2 regions of the Ammoniphilus oxalaticus genome follow, and region 2 is predicted to be linked to the other one. Evidence: a T-box and tRNA genes for the amino acid it is inferred to sense, from the RefSeq annotation. Region 2 holds a T-box; the other holds one or more tRNA genes.

Region 1 (10,505 bases), on a different contig from region 2:
ACAAAGGAGGGATCTATATAACTAGGCCATCAACGACACTCGCCAGACGCATTATACCTAAATGACTATACATCTAATCATGCACTGAAATGGAGTGATACAATTGATTAATCAGGAACGATTGTGGCATAGAATTATGGCCTTAAGTAAGATCGGACGTCAACCATCAGGCGGAATTACACGTCTATCTTTTTCGACTGAGGAACGTCAAGCAAAAGACTTAATAATCTCTTATATGAAAGAAGCGGGTCTTTCTGTTCGTGAGGATGCTGTTGGTAATTTAATCGGAAAAAAAACAGGCAAAAATCCAGAAGCTCCGATCGTGTTAACAGGTTCTCACGTAGACTCTGTTTATAACGGCGGGAATTTTGATGGGCCATTAGGCGTGATCGCCGCTGTTGAGGCGTTGCAAACGATGGCTGAACAAGAAATCGTACTAGAACATTCGATTGAAGTTGTGGCCTTCACAGATGAAGAAGGAGCGCGATTTAGTTTTGGGATGATGGGGAGTCGTGGGATGGCTGGTACGCTTAAAATTGAAGATTTGCATAACAATACAGATGTTGATGGGATTACGATTGCGGAGGCGATGGGCAAAGCCGGGTTTAATCCGGATAAAATCGGTCAAGCAGTTCGTCATAAAGATGAACTTAAAGCATATGTTGAGCTACATATTGAGCAAGGAAAATTGTTGGAAAATGCTGACCTATCTGTTGGTGTTGTGACAGGGATCGCGGGCCCCTTATGGAAGAAATTCATCATCGAGGGTGAAGCAGGGCATGCGGGCACAACCCCGATGACGCTCCGGCATGACGCATTAACGGCAGCCGCTCAAATCATTCAAATCATTGAAACGGAAGCAGCTCAAACAGGATCAACGGTTGGCACTGTCGGTCAATTGCAACTTACTCCTGGGGGTATCAATATTATTCCGGGACGCGTTGAATTCACATTAGACCTGCGTGATATTGATGAAACTGTTCGTGATCGAGTTGAACAAGCGATTACAAGCAAATCACATCAAATTTGCGAGGAGCGCCAACTGACGCTAACGATTGAAGAATTCCAACGGATCCCCCCAGTAGCTTGTTCGCCAATTGTGCAGGATGCCGCTAAAAAAGCTTGTGAAAAACTAGGTTTTGGTATTCTAACATTGCCGAGCGGCGCGGGGCATGATGGTATGCAATTGGCTGAACTATGTGACATTGGCATGATCTTTGCTCGTTCTAAAGATGGCATTAGCCATACGCCAGCTGAGTGGAGTTCTAAAGAGGATTGCGCCAATGCGACCAATGTGCTTTACCATACGTTGATTCAGCTAGCCGAGTAATATTGGAAAAAAAGATCGTTTTGCGCGCGTGCGCGAAATGGTCTTTTTTACATTTGTTCAATATTTGTTCACATTTGTTGTGATTGATCTCACCGTCTCTTATTCCGTTACCTACTATTATGATGTTAATAAACATTGAAAGGCGGAATATTAAAATGTTAGATGCAAAAACGATTGAAATTATTAAATCCACGGTTCCTGTCTTGGAAGTACATGGGCAAGCAATCACAACCCGCTTTTATGAGTTGCTATTTACTTCCCATCCAGAATTATTACATATTTTTAACCACGCTAATCAGAAGCAAGGCAGACAGCAAGCAGCCTTGGCAAACGCTGTGTATGCGGCAGCGGCCCACATTGATCAACTGGAAACGATTGTCCCTGTTGTCAAACAAATTGCTCATAAACACCGGAGTTTAGGGGTCAAGGCTGAACACTATCCGATTGTTGGCGAGAATCTCTTACAAGCGATTAAAGATGTACTCGGGGACGCGGCAACCGATGAAATTATTGGCGCTTGGGGAACAGCCTATGGTGTAATCGCAGATGTGTTCATTTCAGTTGAAGCGGGAATGTATACGGAAGCGGAGGAACAAGCGGGCGGCTGGGCTGATTTTCGCTCATTTAGAGTGACCAACAAAGTAAAAGAAAGTGAAGTAATCACTTCCTTTTATCTAAAACCGATTGACGGAGGCGCGCTTCCGAGTTTCGAACCGGGTCAGTACGTGAGCGTAAAAGTTCAACCGATAGGAGAAGAATATACACATATTCGTCAATATAGCCTATCTGAAGCTCCTGGGAAAGACTATTTCCGACTTTCCGTTAGAAGAGAAGATGCAAAAGACGATCAGCCGCAAGGGATTGTGTCCACGTATCTGCACAACCATATTGAAGAAGGGGATCAATTGCAATTGAGCGCCCCCGCTGGCGATTTTTTCCTTGATACAACCAAGAAGACACCCGTTGTACTGTTAAGCGCAGGGGTTGGATTGACTCCATTAGTAAGCATGTTAAATACGCTGGTCGATTATCCAGACCGTCAGGTTATTTTTATTCATTCGACCCAAAGTGGAAACTACCATGCGATGAAGGAACATGTTCAAAACGTTGTGTTAGAAAACAACCACATTCGTTCCTTCTTTTGCTATCAAAACCCTACCCAAGCCGACCGCGTTACGAATCAGTTCGACAAAGAAGGTTATATCGATTTAGGGTGGCTGCAATCTGTTTTACCATCCAATCAAGCAGACTTTTACTTCTGCGGGCCTGTTTCCTTTATGAAAGGGATTTACAGCGCGCTTAAAGAGTGGGGCGTACCAACTGAAAATATCCACTTTGAATTTTTTGGTCCTGCAGCAGATTTAGAGGAATTGGTCGCGACCAATTAATAAACAACGAAAAAGCGCCTATTTTATGTAAGGCGCTTTTTTATATGTTAAATAAAGACCGTTTGAAAGGGGATACCTTCCAGAACAGGTTCATGATATGATACGAACGTAGTATTTTGAAAAGTTACAGAGGGAAGGGGTTTAGCCAGATGAATTTAAAAGGGAAGACCGCATTAGTCACAGGGGGCGGAACAGGAATTGGGAAAGCAACCGCGTTAAATTTAGCAAAGTTAGGCGCTAACATTGTAATTAACTACTCTCGTTCAGCTAAGGATGCGGAGGAAACGCTAAAAGAAGTCGAGGCGCTCGGCGTCAAGGGCACTATTTTTCAAGCGGATGTATCCAATGATGCGGATGTTCAAAAAATGGTGAAACACACCGTCAACACTTTTGGCAGCGTCGATATTCTGATCAATAATGCGGGGACAACAAAATTTGTTGAGTTTCACGATTTGGACGGATTGCAGAGCGAAGATTTTGACCAAATGTTTGGCGTCAATGCAAAAGGGATCTTTTTTACGACACGCGCCTGCGCTCACGAGTTGAAGCGGAACAAAGGAAGCGTCGTCAATGTGGCTTCGATCGCCGGATTATACGCAGGCGGTAGTTCGATCGCTTATTGCGCTTCTAAAGCGGCAGCGATCAGTATTACGAAGACATTAGCGAAAACGTTAGCTCCAGAAGTGAGGGTCAATGCTGTCGCCCCTGGCATTGTTATGACGCGTTGGGTTGAAGGAAAAGAAGATCACATCCGTCGCTTAGCCGAAGATACGCCACTTGGCCGCTGCGCCACGCCTGAAGATGTAGCGGAAGTGATCGTGTCGTTAGTCGCTCAAGCCGGCTTTGTAACTGGACAAGTTGTTGTGATTGATGGGGGAGCGAATCTTTAAAACAGGGACAAAACTGTCCCTCTTTTCGATTCATTTACAGCTGACCCAAAACTAACCTTTGCTTATCGGAGCGGAACATACTATAATCATAATTGTTACAAGGAAATCACAACATATTTCCAACAAAAAACTATTTACTTTGTACAAGCTAATGTGGTATATTATTACTTGTGATTGTTTACGCGCTCGTAGCTCAGTTGGATAGAGCAACGGCCTTCGAAGCCGTGTGTCGGGAGTTCGAGTCTCTCCGGGCGCGCCATTTATATTTTTGTGTTACGGCGATCGTGGCGAAGGGGTTAACGCACCGGATTGTGGCTCCGGCACTCGTGGGTTCAAATCCCATCGGTCGCCCCATTTTATACAACTAGTCCCAGTAGCTCAGCTGGATAGAGCAACGGCCTTCGAAGCCGTGTGCCGGGAGTTCGAATCTCTCCTGGGGCGCCATTTTATCTTATATCCTTCACTATAGAGAGGTGTCCGAGCTGGCCGAAGGAGCACGATTGGAAATCGTGTATACGTGTGAGCGTATCGAGGGTTCAAATCCCTTCCTCTCTGCCATTTACTTTTGGAGGCGTACCCAAGAGGCTGAAGGGGGCTGACTCGAAATCAGCTAGGCGTCGCAAGGCGCGCGGGGGTTCAAATCCTCTCGCCTCCGCCATACATACGATTAAAATCTCAAGGCTTTCTCACGTGATCGATACACGGTAGGAAGCCTTTTATCATTTTTGGGAAAGGATATCGATGAAACAACGTTTGTTTTTACCGTTTATTTTATTCCTAATTGCTTTAGTAGGATGCGTTGCTGATCCACCCCAAATTTTAATCCTTAAGGGCGGAGCGCAATCGTAACTTTAGGGTTAACCGAAGGGCGCCATCAAATTGAAGACGGGAATGAGGAACAAGGAATCGACAAAAAAATTACGCTCATGCCAAACGAAGAGATAGAGCTTCAACGTTTATTGCACGTCACCTCATTTAATCTTAATGAACTAGGTTACTTCGAGTCTAATGTAGTCGCTGAGAAGAATGAAACGCTTAATGAGAAGAAATATGGAGCGAGCGAGCATAGCAGGTTGAATCTAACTTGGAGCTACGATGAGCTTCAAAAACATGTCAAGCACGCTAAAATTGAAGTGAAATGGGTACAAAATGAGGAAACATACAAGGAAACAATCATTGCAAGATTTAATAATTAAATAGGGGGGAGGTTCCTTTTGAAAAGACTTAGAAATTTAGGATTCGTCATGTTGGTTATGTATTGTGTCGCTTGTTCCAATCAAACGGGACAAACCACAGTCGAAAAAGAGATTAGACCATTAAAAGAAAATCAGAGTGGTCTCGTGAACTCTCTGTTATTACAGGGTGAGGGCGAACATTGGGAAGTTACCTATGATCTTCGCGATGAAACATTAGTGGATCCAAAAACGATCGAAAGCAATCTGCATGCTGATTTAGCTCTAACCTCTAAGGAAATGAAGATTGACCAGATGGAGGCAATTCATTTCTCCTTAAAAATGAAGGATGGAAGCGTGGAAAAGGGATCAATATACCCCCAACAATCTGGACTACAAATAAAAGAGCGAGATGGGCAACTCAATTTAAAAAACCTATTGACAAATGACATTCCACACCCTATGTCACGAATTGTTTCGGTAACGATTGAATGGGACGGACAAATGGAAACATTTGATATCGTTCCTCCAAAAAGTATTGAGATAAAGATGGATAGGAGAGGGGACTAAGCGCCGTCAGATCATTGACTGTGCGCCATCACTCTAGATCGATCCGCATGTTAGTGGACATTCGACAACTAAGCTATGGAATCAGATCGGGGGGGGCCTCCTCCTCTTGAAATGGCAAATATTACATATGTAATAGACGTATTGACCTATAGAGAGCGAGTCGAGCTCCGTTTGGGTTACGACGCCGTCCACCCTTCTCGGATTCGCTCATTCATCGACGGCGCGCAAGCCTCTTTGCACTCTCCATCCCATCTAGCTTTCTTCATTTGTCTCCCGCGACTCTAATTTTTTAATCGTGTCCTGATCCCCGCCCACGACGGCTATCGTTTTTGACAAAAAATTGTCTGTATCCCTGATCGTTCATCCTCTTCATAAAAAAGAATCTTCCATCCAGCAAATTCATTTAATAATTCTTGTGTTTCTAACTTGAATTGACTAGGGATCTTCTCGTTTTTTTCCTCATCCGACTGATAGAATGTTTCCATAAAAAAATAGCCGCCTTTTTTAATCAGTGTTTTGACGATTGGGAAAAGGGCGCGGTCTAAGTATTTTGTAATGACGATGAGATCAACAGGTTGTAGCGAATGAAGCTCGTCCAAATTTGTTATATCCGCGACGGCGGCTGTGATCGGAAGATTCTCCTTACTCGCTTGTTCTTTTAAAAAATCAATGGCCACTTCCGAAATGTCGATAGCTTGCACCTCATAGTTTTGACGAGCGAGAAACAGGCTGTTTTTGCCAAGCCCACAGGCCAGATCAAGCGCAGTTCCTCCGCGCAAATAATCAGATTGTTTTTCTAAGCGGGGAGTGGGCGTTAATTCGGATTCGCGTTGAAGTTGATCTGTGTACTTTTGATTCCATCTATCTTTTCTTTCCATTCCTACCGCCAACTTTCCTTCTGTATACTTCATTCATATTCTACCATAGAACATCAACCATCTATCACGTCGACCAATGATTCCAACATAAATCGACAACAATTCCCATTCCGCTACCGACTGTCAACAATGCTGGGCAAACGATTGGTGGTTTTAAATGGATATTCTTGGTGTGAGAAGCCGCTGAACCCAGCATTAACGAAATGTGTCATTGCGGATAGTCCGAGCGCGGAAGAGATCGTTAAAACAAATAGGATTAAGCCAGTCGTTGTAGAACCTGAGGCACTTATTGATGTTGAATTTGACAAAAAGTATAATGGTTCTTTGCGCTCATTTGAGATCACTAGTTATCATACACAAGAGGAAAAAGGAATCTTAATCTACAACATCCATACTGAATGGGCAGCGGAACAAGGATGATAACGCTATTTCTTTTTGATTGAGATAAAATTAGGATTCCAATTTTCGGTTGCGAAGCGAGCGCTATCTCGACAAGAATTCATTTTTATGAAAGGCGCTCGACAACAAATGTGTTAAACAGCCAAATTTCCCTTTTTTTCCTAAGGAAGATTCAGTATAATAGGAGTGATTTAATACCTATGTTAGGGGGTTAAGGATGAACTACTTCATGTAAAATGAAAACGTTTTATAAAGGAGATATCATGAAATTAACGGTACAAAAAAAATTGATGGGGAGTTTTTTTATCGTCATCTTACTGCTGGTCGTTACGAGTACAATCTCGATTTTAAGAATGTCGGGAATGGGTGAGGAAATAACAAAGACAACGACTGACTGGATGCCGAGCGTTGTTCTAACGGGCGCTCTTAAGGCGAGTACAACGGATGTGGAGCGGTTGGTTTTGAGAACCACCTTAGAGCCAGATCCGAAGGAAAAAGAACGTCTGACTGGTGATTTGTATGAAGCGATAGATATAGTAAATGAGCAATTAGTCAAATTCGAGTCGATTACGATGAATGCGCAAGAACGAGAATATTATTCGAATATTGTCGCTAATTGGGGAAATTTCACAAGCGATGTTCCGTCGATCGTTGAATTGGTAAAAAACAATCAATTGGATCAAGCGCTCGTCATCTTTAATCAGATTCATCCTTTCTACCTAAGTATTGAGGAAACGCTGAATCACGCAGTCGATTATTATGAAGATGGGGAAAGGCAATCAAGCGCGCTATCGCTACAACTGTATCAATCTGGGAAATTATTTGTAATCATATTCTCGGGCATTGCTGTAGTGGTAGGCATTATTCTTTCTTTCTTAGCATCACGGAGTATTTATATCCCAATACAGTTACTAACTGAACAGGTAGATGAAATCTCGAGTGGGAACCTGACTGTCCCTAAACTGAGTATAAAAAATAGGGATGAGATCGGCACCCTGGCCACATCATTTAATCAGATGACAGAAAATTTACATAATTTAATTCACCAGGTTGGGATGACGACTCAACAAGTGGCGGCAGCGGCCGAAGAATTGACAGCGAGCGCGGAACAAACTGGGCAAGCGACAGAAAACATTACGATTGCCTTCCAAGAGATTTCCACTGGATCAGATAGACAAGTTTCTACGACAAGTGAAGCAAATACGGTGCTTACCGATATTTCTAATGGGATGGATCGTGTTCTTCAATCGATTCAGCTTGTCACAGATTCATCGGCTACAGCAAATGATAAAGCGACAATTGGGGCTAAGACGGTTTCAGAAACGATGGAACAGATGAACCTCGTGCAACAAACGGTTGGTGAAACCGCTCAAGTGATTCATACGCTTGGTAATAAATCGGATGAAATTGGTAAAATTGTAGAAGTAATTACCCAAATTGCAAACCAGACCAATTTACTCGCGTTAAATGCTGCGATTGAAGCAGCGCGGGCGGGAGAGCATGGGCGAGGATTTGCGGTTGTTGCCGATGAGGTAAAGAAGCTGGCGGAACAATCAGGAGAGGCAGCTGGCGAGATCAGCGAATTGATCAATGAAATTCAAGCGGAATCAATGAAAGCGGTTAAATCAATGGATCAGGGCACGAAAGTTGTGCAAGATGGGATTTCGCATGTGTTTGAAACAGGCAGCGCCTTTGATGAAATCGTAAATGCCATTGAGATAATTCTCGCGCAGTCTAAAGAGGTGGATCAAATTGTAGTCCAAGTCGATGATCTCTCCCATGAAATGGTGTCAGCGATGGAAGAGGTGACCGGGATTTCCCAACAGTCTTCAAGTAATACGCAAAATGTTGCAGCCGCTGCGGAAGAACAGAATGCTTCAATGGAGGAGATTAAATCATCAGCTACTTCACTTAGTCACATGGCTGAGGAGTTGGCGAGTTTGATAACCAAGTTTAAAGTATAGTCCACGACTGAAAAAGAAAAATAAAAAGAACAGTAATCGGAATTTAAGCCGGGCTGTTCTTTTTATTTTATGAATGCGATTAACATTGTACTGCGAAATGTCTTTTTGAGGAATGCTCTGTCTCTTTTGTAACATCCTCAATAATTTCGCCTCTTTTTAGAAACAAAATTCGATCGCCAAGTTTTTCCGCTTCTTGCTTGTCATGCGTTACAATAATAAACGGGATCTGCCAAATTTGATGCAATCTGAGCAACTCATCTTGACACTCGACACGCGTTTTTTCATCTAAAGCAGATAGGGGTTCGTCCAGCAGTAAAATAGAAGGTTCTGTTGCAAGCGCGCGCGCTAGCGCGACGCGTTGTTTTTCCCCTCCTGAAATCTGGCGGGGATATTTTTTTAGGAGATGTTCAATGCCTAATACATCGAGGATTTGATTAATCAAATTAACTTGCCTAGAATCCTTTTTCCTAACCCCGTAATGAATGTTTTTCTCCACCGACATATGCGGAAATAGGGCGTAATCTTGAAACAAGTAACCGATATTTCGTTGTTGTGTCGGTAGAGGGGGCTGGTGATCATGAAAGAAAATTTGCTCATTCAATCGAATTTCGCCAGTATCTGGCTTTTCAAGACCCGCGATACAATTGAGGATCGTTGTTTTCCCTGAACCGGAAGGGCCAAACAACACAACAATTTCATTATTCATCGTCCAACCTGTTTCAAGCGTAAAATGAGATAGCTTCTTTTTAATATAAACCTCTAACATACGCGATGGCCCTCCTCTTAATTGTTTTCCGCATATTTCCGTATTCTACTTTTCGTCCACCAATTTAACCACGTAATCGTACTGAATCCCAAAGCGACGATTATAATCACCCAAAAAGAAGCTTTCTCCATATGTCCACCTTCGACCGCAAAGTAAATCGCTACAGGAATCGTATCAGTTTTTCCTGGAATATAGCCGGCCAACATTAAGGTGGCTCCAAACTCGCCCAATGCTCTTGCGAAGGAGAGCACGAATCCTGATAGTAGGCCTGGCCAGGCGAGCGGAAAAGCAACGGTCCAAAATACGCGCCACTCTGAGGCGCCCATCGTGCGCGCCGCATTTTCTAATTTTATATCTAAATTTTCGAAAGAAGCAACCGCGCTTTGATACATGAGTGGGAAAGAAACGACAATGGAGGCGATGACAGCTCCAACCCAAGTAAAGACGATTTGATAGTCAAACCAGACAAGCAGCCACTTACCGATTAGTCCGTTCTTTCCAAATAAAATAAGTAAACCAAAGCCGACGACCGTCGGGGGCAACACAAGGGGAAGCAAGAAAAACGATTCTAGCATACTTTTTCCAAAAAATGTCCTGCGAGCCAACATGCGCGCAATAAATACTCCGCTAATAAACACAACGATAACAGAGATGCCCGCCACTTTTAACGATAATAACAGCGGTGTGTAGTCAATATTATCTGGGATCATCTTTTTTCGCATCTCCTCTTCATTTTGAAACTTTTATGTATGGGTCCAATAGGTTGATTTAACGGAACGGGTTTAGACGTTCCGTTAAATCGTCTAATCAATTTGATTAAATCTATAGTAAAAGGGGATTTACCTCGATTTATTTAAATCCGTATTTATTCAATACTTCTTTTCCTGCATCGCTTGTCAGATAGTCCAAAAATGCTTTTGCCAGTTCATCGTGGGATGTGTCCGCAAGTACCGCGCCAGGGTAAACGATGGGCGCATGCCATTCAGGATTCGATTCAGCAATGATAGTTACTTTGTCAGAGATGGAAGCGTCACTGGAGTAAACGACGCCGAGTTCCGCGTTTCCAGACTCAACATATGTAAGTACTTGACGCACATCGGACGCTAAAACGAGCTTGTCCTGCATCGGTTCCCATAAGTTCAAATGTT
Region 2 (10,505 bases):
ATCGCGATCATGCTCTTTGCTCTCTCAAGTTGGATGTTGGACCGTAAGGTGGAGATTATGTAATGAATGAGGATTTCAATCCAGATCAACCGATCTACCTGCAGTTGGCCGAACGAATTAGTTATCGGATCACACGCAAAGAACTTGGTCTCGGGGCCAAACTTCCTTCTGTGCGTGAGATGGCGATTCAAGCAAGCGTGAACCCAAATACGGTCCAAAGGGCGTACAGTGAATTGGAAAGGAAGGGCATCGTGGAAACGAAAAGAGGGCAAGGCACTTTTGTAACCAAGGATGATTTCGTCTTAACCAAGTTAAGAGAAACATTAAAGCAGGAGCAAATTGTAAATTTCGTCAACGATATGCGAAACATGGGCTATAGCGATGAAGAAATGATCAATGGATTGGAACATTATTTCCAAAAGGGGGGAATTAACAAGTGATTGAATTTAAGCAAGTATCAAAACGATATGGATCGAAAAAGGCCCTAAAGGATATTTCATTTACTTTGCCAGCTGGTAAAATCATAGGTGTGATTGGCGAAAATGGAAGCGGCAAATCAACCACATTGAAACTAATCGCAGGATTAGCTAAACCGACATCAGGAACTATTACAATCGACGGTCAGCCGGTTACCCGCAGAAGCTGCCGATACGTTTCCTATCTTTCAGATTCGGATCAATTTTATCCCTTTTTCACCATAGGCGATATGATTGACTTTTATCAGTCTCAATTCGCTGACTTTCAAGTAGAGAAGGCGAACGAAATCCTGACATTCATGAAATTAGATCGAACTCAAAAGATAAATAGCCTGTCAAAGGGGAATCGCGGTCGCTTAAAGATTACGTTAAGTCTTGCCCGCGATGTTCCAATTATCTTAATGGATGAACCGCTGGCTGGACTGGATCCAATGGTTCGAGATTCAATTATTCGCGGACTCATTTCCTACATTGATATTGAAAAGCAAACAGTTTTGATAACAACGCATGAGGTGGAAGAAGTAGAACCGATTCTTGATACGATGATGGCGATAAGAGACGGTGAACTTCTCTGTATTCAAGATGTGGAAGAATTGCGAGAGCAAGAAAAAACGGGAATCCTTGAGTGGATGAAACGAGTATATCAATAAGAGGAGGGTTTCATTAGACCCTCCTCTTTTTTGTTACGAAACATGTACCTTTTATGAAAGCAAGATGGAAATCGACTTGGAAGCAATCATTCCTTGGCCAGCCGCCAAAGATATACTTGTGTAATCCGCTGGTGTACATACATCCCCAATTGCAAAAATATGCGGTTCACTCGTTTGATACTTGGGATTATGAAGAATATATTGATTCTGATCCATCTCCACTTTTCCTTTTAATAAGCCACTGTTCGGTTCCACGCCAACTCGAATGAATACACCGTCTACAACAAGCTGATTCACTTTTCCGTTGGCATCTACTATCGTAACACCTGTTACGCGACTTTTCCCGTCAATTCGTTCTATTTTACAATGGGGATATAGTTGAATGCTATCTCGCTTTGTAACTTGCTGGATGTATTCTCTACGAGCTCGAAAACGATCCGAACGGTGAATCAGACTCACTTCCGCTCCGTTTTCAGCCAAGATCAAGGCCCCTTCAAAGGCTCGATCCCCGCCTCCGATAATCGCCACTCGTTTATGCGCAAATAAGGCGCCGTCTTTTGAGGCTGAATAAATCTCGCCACGCTGCATCATTTCCGTTTCCCCTGGGATGCGCAATCTGCGAGGTTTAGCCCCCGTCGCAAAAATCAAGTATTGAAAATGGATAACTTCAGGGTCTCGTTTCCCCTCTTTTACAGTAAGACATCGATTCGCTGCGTCTATGGATAACACAGAAGTTCCGAGACGAAAACGGCAATTCAATTGAAGAAGATGCTGGTGAAACTTTTCCTGTAATTGTTGCCCATTGTTCGTGATCATTCCCGGATAGTCTATAATTTCATTTTGAATATTGTGGAGCTGTCCTCCTGTGGCCGTCTCAGATTCCAGTAGCAAATGATCGATCCCTAACCGCTTACACCAGATTGCCGCCGATATCCCCGCTGGACCTCCGCCAATAATGACAACCTCAATCGATTGATTCAAAAATTCTCGCCCCAATTCTAAAAAATCCATTTCTCCTTTTTAAAACTTATCCACACACTCGCTTTATTTACTAATCCGCTCTCTACCGCCCATGTAAGGACGCAACACTTCAGGAATAATTACACTTCCATCCTCTTGTTGATAATTTTCTAAAATTGCGGCGACCGTTCTGCCCACAGCTAAACCGGAACCATTCAAGGTGTGCGCAAACTCAGGTCTTCCTTTCTTTTCTCGACGGAAACGAATATTCGCTCTTCTCGCTTGAAAATCTTCAAAATTACTGCACGAGGAAATTTCGCGATACGTATCATAGCTCGGCAACCATACTTCAATATCATACGTTTTAGCGGAAGAAAACCCGATATCCCCTGTACATAAGTTTACCACACGATAAGGCAAACCTAACAATTGCAGCACATGTTCCGCATCAGCAGTCAACTTTTCTAATTCTTCATAGGAATCATCTGGATTAACAAACTTGACAAGCTCTACCTTATTAAATTGATGCTGACGAATCAAGCCGCGCGTATCTCTTCCCGCAGAACCCGCCTCAGAACGAAAGCAAGCGCTATAAGCTGTAAACTTAATCGGTAATTGCTCTCCAGCTAAAATGTCACCACTATAGTAATTAGTCACAGGCACTTCCGAAGTCGGAATCAAGTAGTACTCTGTTCCCTCCAATTTAAAAACATCTTCTTCAAACTTTGGTAGCTGCCCCGTACCTGTTAAGCTAGCCTTATTTACAATGTATGGCGGTTGAAGTTCCTCATAGCCGTGTTTATCCACATGTAAATCTAACATAAACTGTGTTAACGCCCGTTCGAGGCGAGCGCCTAGGCCGCGGTAAAATACAAAACGGCTTCCCGTCACTTTAGCAGCGGCTTCAAAGTCCAAAATTCCTAAATCAGAGGCAAGATCCCAATGCGCTTTCGGTTCAAAAGAAAAAGATTTCTTTTCCCCCCAGCTCCGAACTTCAACATTATCATCCTCCGATTGACCGATCGGAACACTTTCATGGGGAACATTCGGAATTCCCATCAAAATTTGGTCCAATTGCTCCTCAATTTCACGAAGTTGATCATCAAACTGTCTAATTTGATCACCGACTGTCTTCATTTCCTTAATGAGATCGTCAGCATCCTCTTTTTGCTGCTTCTTCTTTGCAATTTCCTCTGAAACCGTATTTCGCTTATTCTTCAACGTTTCACTTTGCACAAGTAAGGCTCTTCTTTGCTCATCTAGCGTGGAGAATTGGTCCAATTCTTTAAAATCCCCGCCGCGGTTTTTAAGCGTTTGTTTAATACCCTCCAAATCACTGCGTAAACGTTTAATTTCTAACAACTGCTTTCACTCCTTCAGAATTTTTGGATACAAAAAAATCCCGTCCCATTACATTAGGGACGAGATTTTACCCGCGTTGCCACCCTAGTTGACTATGTACGTACCATAGTCCACTCTTGGAAAATGAGCTTAGGGGTGGATTCATTCATAACCTAGATCGGTTCGCACCAAACACCGACTCTCTGCGCTAGTCATCATGAATTACTATTCCCATCATCGCTCTGCATATATTGAATTTACGGTTTTAACCCTTGATATACCAGTTTATGCCGTAAAACTCTATTATATACTAACAAATACTACCAACCGCGTTCTGACATTCGCTCATTTTCAAGCAAAGTGGAGATTTCAATTCCTGTCATTGCGTTTCCTAAGTTCTTTGATAGTTCCGCGATTAAAGCATAATCCTCAAAATTAGCTGTCGCTTGAACAATAGCCTTCGCAAATTTCTCTGGATTATCCGATTTAAAAATACCGGACCCAACAAATACACCGTCCGAACCTAAATACATCATCAATGCCGCATCTGCAGGTGTAGCAACGCCTCCCGCAGCAAAGTTTACGACAGGCAGTCTGCCGTTTTTATGAACAAATTCAAGCAGTTCATATGGAGCCGCAATGTTCTTCGCTTCATTCGCCAACTCATCATAAGACATACTTTGTACTCTGCGAATTTGACTTTGCATCGTTCTTTGGTGTCGAACCGCTTCTACGATATTCCCAGTGCCTGGTTCCCCTTTGGTGCGAATCATTGCCGCTCCTTCGTTAATGCGACGAAGCGCTTCGCCAAGATCACGAGCCCCGCATACGAATGGAACTTTAAAGTCTTTTTTGTTAATATGATAAACCTCATCAGCCGGCGTTAATACTTCACTTTCATCAATGTAATCAACGCCTAACGTTTCCAATACTTTCGCTTCAACATAATGGCCAATTCGAGCTTTCGCCATAACTGGGATTGAAACAGCCTTCGTAACCTCTTCAACGATTGTAGGATCCGCCATCCGCGCTACGCCGCCCGCAGCTCGAATATCAGCTGGAACCCGTTCTAAAGCCATCACAGCGATCGCGCCAGAAGCCTCAGCCACTTTAGCTTGTTCGGCATTTACAACGTCCATAATCACGCCGCGTTTTTGTATCTCAATTACTCCGCTCTTTTCTCTTGAAGTACCTGTTTCTATCATGATTATCCCCCTACTTAACCCTTTAGAATGTTAATTGTCAATTAATATCATAATACATAAACCAACAGGAAAAGACAACATAACAGACTGGCAAACTAGAACAAACCTGTAATCTTATCAACGATGCCGCCAAAGATACCACCGATAAAGTTCTTAATTGCTCGGAAAAACAACCGAATCCAGCTTGCTTTATCGACATCTGCTTCAGCTACAAGGTTAACCGCTGCGCCCTCATCTTCCGAAGAAATATACTCTACGGGATCATCTTCTCCCGTATATTGAACGGTTACCTTTCCAATAGGTTGTCCCTTCTCAATGGGAGCTATTACTTCTTCTAATTGTACAGCTACCTCATATTGGTCCTTTTCATTCGTGTGAAGAGGGAAAACAACATCTTTCTCGGGGGCAACAGCTACGTTTAAACGCTTCCCCTTCTTGACAGTCGCTTCCTCTGCTCCTTCAATCGGTTGACCTTTTGGCGTTAGCGTTTCCAAGCTGTAATTATTAAATCCATAAGTCATTAACTTTCTCGTTTCACCAAATCGCTTCGCTTCACTTTCCGCGCCCATTACAACCGTAATGACCCTCATTCCATTACGAACGCCGGTACCCGTAAAGCAATACTTTGCCTCATTCGTATGTCCAGTTTTTAACCCGTCGACCCCATCAAAGTGATAAACAAGGCCCGGTAACATCCAGTTCCAGTTCGGCATCATCAACGAATTAGCTTCTCCCTCACGGAAAACCTTCTTTGGAATTTTGGATATTTCCAATGCTTCGGGATATTTATTAATTATCTCGCGCGCTAAAATAGCGGAGTCCTTTGCGGACATGACGTGATCACCTTCAATATTTGGGCGATATTCACCCAATTCGGAGGCGGGATAACCACTGCTCGTCAGGAAGTGGGAGTGTTCCATACCGATTTCTACCGCTTTTTGATTCATCATTTTTACAAAATTCTCTTCCGTGCCCGCAATATGTTCCGCTAACATCACTGTTGCGTCATTTGCGGAGTATATAGCCATCGCTTCATAAAGCTCACGTACAGTGCGTACTTCGCCCATCGCCAAAAATACGCGCGATCCTCCGTATTTCCCCATATAATGACCATATTCGCTCGTTTGTACCGGATCATCCCAACTAATTTTGCCCTCTTCAATATATTCCATAACCAATAACTCCGTCATCATCTTGGTCATGCTGGCAGGCGGTAAAGCAACATCCTCATTCATTTTATACAAGATACGCCCTGTAGTAGCTTCGATCATAATCGCCGACCTTACTTCCAGATTAATTCCCGACGGCGCGGCTTCCGTTCGATTCCCCGGAATGATCGTAAAGAGAAAAAGTAATGTGAAACTTAATACTGATGCAATCCATTTTCTGCTTCCGTTCAACCGAACTCCCCTCCCTCTGTTTATATAGACCAAAATTTATTGTACCACAGCTTTTTCCAAGTGGAAATGAAAATCAAAGATTTGAACATAACGCAACAAAGCACAAAAAAAGCGGCCTTAAAACAGGCCACTCAAAATCAAGAAAGTGAATAGTTCGGCGCTTCTTTTGTAATCTGAACATCATGAGGATGACTCTCAACAAGACCTGCCCCCGTGATGCGAATAAATTTGCCGTTTTTATGCATTTCCTTTATATTTTCAGTCCCGCAATAGCCCATTCCAGCGCGTAAACCGCCAACCAGTTGGAATAGAATATCGGCAACAGGACCTTTATAAGCGACGCGACCCTCAATTCCTTCAGGAACAAGCTTATTTTCATTTTCCTGGAAATATCGGTCTTTACTGCCTTCCTTCATCGCCCCTAACGAACCCATGCCCCGATACACTTTAAATCTTCGTCCTTGATAAATTTCGGATTCCCCTGGACTTTCTTCACATCCCGCAAACAAACTGCCGAGCATAACTGCGTCTGCTCCAGCCCCGATCGCTTTGGTAACGTCCCCAGAGTACTTAATACCACCGTCAGCAATGATTGGAATATTGTACTCCTTAGCGACCGTCGCGCAGTCATATACGGCTGTAACTTGCGGCACGCCAATTCCCGCAACAACCCGCGTTGTGCAGATCGAGCCTGGTCCAATCCCTACCTTAATGACGGAAGCCCCGGCTTCTATTAAATCTCTTGTTGCTTCTCCTGTAGCCACATTTCCAGCAATGATGGTTAATTCAGGATACAGTTCGCGCAATTTACGCACTGTGTCCAGCACGCCTCTCGAATGACCATGCGCTGTATCAATTACAAGACAGTCGACTTCAGCCTGGACAAGCGCCTCTGCTCGATCAAACGTGTCTTGAGAAACGCCTACCGCAGCCCCAACAAGTAATCGACCTTGACTGTCTTTGGCTGCTTGCGGAAATTGAATCGCTTTTTCTATATCTTTAATTGTGATGAGTCCTTTGAGAACATTGTCCTTATCAACGAGTGGAAGCTTCTCAATTTTATGCTTTTGAAGAATGCTTTCCGCTTCTTTTAAGGTTGTGCCAACAGAAGCAGTGACAAGGTTATCTTTAGTCATCACTTCATGAATGGGGATCGAATAATCATGAACAAAACGGAGATCACGATTCGTTAAAATTCCGACGAGGTGGTTTTGATCATCCACAATCGGCACCCCTGAAATACGGTACTTGGACATTAGCTGTTCAGCGTGCTGCACAAGCTTATGCGGCTGCAAAGAAAATGGATTAGTGATTACACCGCTTTCGGAGCGCTTCACACGATCCACTTCTTCTGCTTGCAGTTCAATGCTCATATTCTTATGAATAATCCCTAGGCCGCCTTGTCGAGCCATTGCGATCGCCATTGCCGATTCCGTCACGGTGTCCATCCCGGCGCTCACGATTGGGATATTTAACTTGACGCGCTCACTTAATACAACGGAAACTTCAACATCACGAGGTAGAATTTCGGATTTGGCTGGAATTAATAAAACATCGTCGAAAGTTAGGCCTTCTCTGCCGAATTTATGCTCCCACACGTCGTTTCCCTTCCCTTCCCCTTAAATATATTAGACGTAGTTTAACAAAACCCATAAATTACTGTCAAGTTCTCTCTTATATTGTTCGTCATTCGAAGTAAACTATGTTAAAAACCATGAAAATTGTGTTTAAGTGAAAACTATTGCTGAATATGAAAATAGAATGGTGATATAATGCGTGAAATTCATCGAGTTTCCTGTGAAAACCCAGTTAATAAAATGTGGAATATGTTCGTCTACTTTGAAAGCGAACCACATGTTAAACAGTTATTCGACCAGTACTATCAAGATAAATATAAAGCAGATACAGCCCGACTCTCTTTTCAAAATACGCGCAAGTTTATTTATTACATCAAACAAGGTCGCGAATATTTCCATACGGCTTCCCGCAGCGCCGATTTAGTTAAACCACTGTTGCTTTATTACGGGATGGTCAGCTTACTTAAGGCTTTTATCTTAACCGCGGACGCCCATTATCCAACACATACAAAAGTTCTTCAACATGGAATGACGTGTCGAAAACTTAAAAAATTAGACTACACATTTTCGGATGACGAAGTAAAAATTCAACGGGACGGTTTATTCCCGCTCGTTGCCGCTCATTTAGGCAGCGAGCAACTCGTTGGAGAAAAGTTTAAAATGAAGAATCTGTTGGCCATGCTACCCGAATTACGCGCAGCCTATGAGAAGACGTATGAGCATGTCGATCTCGAGCCGATCCACATTTCAAAGCATGTCGATTATACTTACCCTTACACAACCTTTTACTTGCCCGAACATATCTTGGATAAATGTCATCTTTCTTATAGCAGCTTTATTCACTTTTTAAATCGTTACAATCATGGACAAGCCCGATTCACGACTCATGACCTAGAGGCGCCGCAAGGCATTATCCGCTTAAATTGGCATCATCCCGAGCAAATTCAAGTTTTGGAGAATCCAACGGGATTTGACAATGATCTTTTCATCCAGGATTACAAAGGGAATCATTATTTTTATACAAAGCCTGATGCGGCGGCTTCTTTCATCCCTGAGATACTCGTCCACTATATGCTCATGTACACACTTGGAATGATCTGCCGCTATGAAACCGAATTATGGGGAGAAATGATTTTTTCGCTTTCTTCCACAGAAATGTTTATCATCCAAGAATTTCTGGCAATTAACGAACGAAAATTTCCTAATATGATTTTAAATCTGCTATTCCAGGAACGTTTTATTTTTGAGACAAAATAGAATGAACCTAGCATAGGGATCCCGTCGATGATGTGTTCCCTATACGCTAGGTTCTATTCCAGCACTTCGGTAAAGTGGTCAACAAATAATGAATTGGACTTAGTCTTCCTCTGGATCCCCATCTACGAGGTCTGATTCTATATCTGATTCAGATTGTGGTTTTTCGCTTACTTCTGTCTCTTCAACTTCTAAATCAAGATCTTCATGATCCTCTTCTGTTTCATCATCTGGTTCTTCCATATCGACTTTCGCTACCGTAGCAACTGCTTCATCATTTTCGACACGAATTAATTTAACTCCTTGTGTGTTCCTGCTCATCGTCGAGATTCCGTTCACATTTAAACGAATGATGACGCCAGAAACCGTCACAATCATCAAATCGTGTTCCTCATTGACTACTTTCAATGCGACAATATGACCATTCCGATCTGTTACATTCAGGGTGATCAATCCTTTACCACCGCGTGTTTGCGGGCGGTATTCATCAACAGGCGTTCGCTTTCCATAGCCTTCGGAAGTGACGATTAACACATGGGATCCGTCGTCAATCAGATCCATATCAATGACTTGATCGTTTTCAACGAGAGTAATGCCTTTAACACCCGTTGCCGTTCTTCCCATTGGTCGAACATCCTCTTCATTGAAACGGATCGACATCCCAAATTTTGTGCCAAGAATAATGTCTTTCGTTCCGTCTGTTAGACCGACGCCAATCAGTTCATCATCCTGGCGAATATTAATCGCAAAAAGCCCGCCCCTACGGATATTTTCATATGCAGTCAGGTCAGTCCGCTTTACAATTCCCTGTTTTGTGGCAAAAAACAAAAAGCGGTCATCCTTAAATTCCCTAACTGGAATCACAGCTTTAACGGATTCCCCTTGTTCAATCTGGATTAAATTAATGATCGGGATACCGCGGGCTGTCCGACTAAATTCTGGCACTTCAAAAGCTTTTATGCGGTATACTTTGCCTCGATTTGTAAAGATTAATAAGTAGTTGTGCGAATTCGTAACAAACAGCGTTTGAACGTAATCGTCATCTTTCGTCTCCGCGCCTAAAATCCCTCTACCGCCCCGACGCTGACTTTTATACGTGGAAACAGGTAAACGCTTGATATAACCGTCATGTGTAAGCGTAATACAAACTTCTTGCTCAGGAATCAAATCCTCAATATCAAGCAAGTCTTCCGAATCCATAATTTCCGTTCGACGCGGATTGTCGTACTTATCTCGCACTTCAATCAGCTCATCTTTAATGATGGCCAAAACCTTATTTTCGTCAGCAAGAATCGCTCTCAGTTCAGCAATAAGTTTAACCAATTCTTGGTATTCCGCTTCGATACGGTCACGCTCTAAACCAGTCAAACGTTGCAATCTCATATCTAAGATCGCTTGTGATTGCTCATAGCTTAACGAGAACGTCTCCATCAAGCCATTTCTTGCTTGCTCAGTTGTTTGAGAGCGGCGAATCAAGCTAATGATTTCATCAATATGGTCCAACGCGATACGCAATCCCTCTAAAATGTGAGCCCGCGCTTCCGCTCTGCGTAAATCAAATTCAGTGCGTCGGCGAATCACTACGCGTTGATGATCAAGATAATGCGTGAGCATCTCTTTTAAATTGAGCACTTGCGGTTGC

Evidence for each region. The T-box of region 2 lies ahead of serS (serine--tRNA ligase). A T-box ahead of a tRNA ligase gene usually reads a tRNA of that ligase, here a tRNA-Ser.
Region 1: it has a tRNA-Ser gene. The T-box ahead of serS (serine--tRNA ligase) is inferred to sense a tRNA for this amino acid. The anticodon was not compared.

Annotation. Positions count from the first base shown of each region.
Region 1 covers NZ_MCHY01000007.1:93,521-104,025, forward strand. The annotation lists gene BEP19_RS05370 (GntR family transcriptional regulator) at 1-21, shown strand, start outside; gene BEP19_RS05375 (Zn-dependent hydrolase) at 104-1,330, shown strand; gene hmpA (NO-inducible flavohemoprotein) at 1,486-2,718, shown strand; gene BEP19_RS05385 (SDR family NAD(P)-dependent oxidoreductase) at 2,868-3,608, shown strand; tRNA gene BEP19_RS05390 (tRNA-Arg) at 3,791-3,867, shown strand; tRNA gene BEP19_RS05395 (tRNA-His) at 3,887-3,962, shown strand; tRNA gene BEP19_RS05400 (tRNA-Arg) at 3,976-4,052, shown strand; tRNA gene BEP19_RS05405 (tRNA-Ser) at 4,076-4,166, shown strand; tRNA gene BEP19_RS05410 (tRNA-Ser) at 4,176-4,266, shown strand; gene BEP19_RS05415 (hypothetical protein) at 4,535-4,804, shown strand; gene BEP19_RS05420 (hypothetical protein) at 4,823-5,350, shown strand; gene BEP19_RS05425 (methyltransferase domain-containing protein) at 5,671-6,261, opposite strand; gene BEP19_RS05430 (hypothetical protein) at 6,376-6,648, shown strand; gene BEP19_RS05435 (methyl-accepting chemotaxis protein) at 6,891-8,591, shown strand; gene BEP19_RS05440 (ATP-binding cassette domain-containing protein) at 8,671-9,357, opposite strand; gene modB (molybdate ABC transporter permease subunit) at 9,375-10,067, opposite strand; gene modA (molybdate ABC transporter substrate-binding protein) at 10,207-10,505, opposite strand, start outside.
Region 2 covers NZ_MCHY01000009.1:318,527-329,031, forward strand. The annotation lists gene BEP19_RS13005 (hypothetical protein) at 1-63, shown strand, start outside; gene BEP19_RS13010 (GntR family transcriptional regulator) at 63-440, shown strand; gene BEP19_RS13015 (ABC transporter ATP-binding protein) at 437-1,126, shown strand; gene BEP19_RS13020 (NAD(P)/FAD-dependent oxidoreductase) at 1,178-2,137, opposite strand; gene serS (serine--tRNA ligase) at 2,171-3,448, opposite strand; T-box leader at 3,501-3,674, opposite strand; gene pdxS (pyridoxal 5'-phosphate synthase lyase subunit PdxS) at 3,748-4,632, opposite strand; gene BEP19_RS13035 (D-alanyl-D-alanine carboxypeptidase family protein) at 4,728-6,032, opposite strand; gene guaB (IMP dehydrogenase) at 6,170-7,630, opposite strand; gene BEP19_RS13045 (YaaC family protein) at 7,805-8,866, shown strand; gene gyrA (DNA gyrase subunit A) at 8,966-10,505, opposite strand, start outside.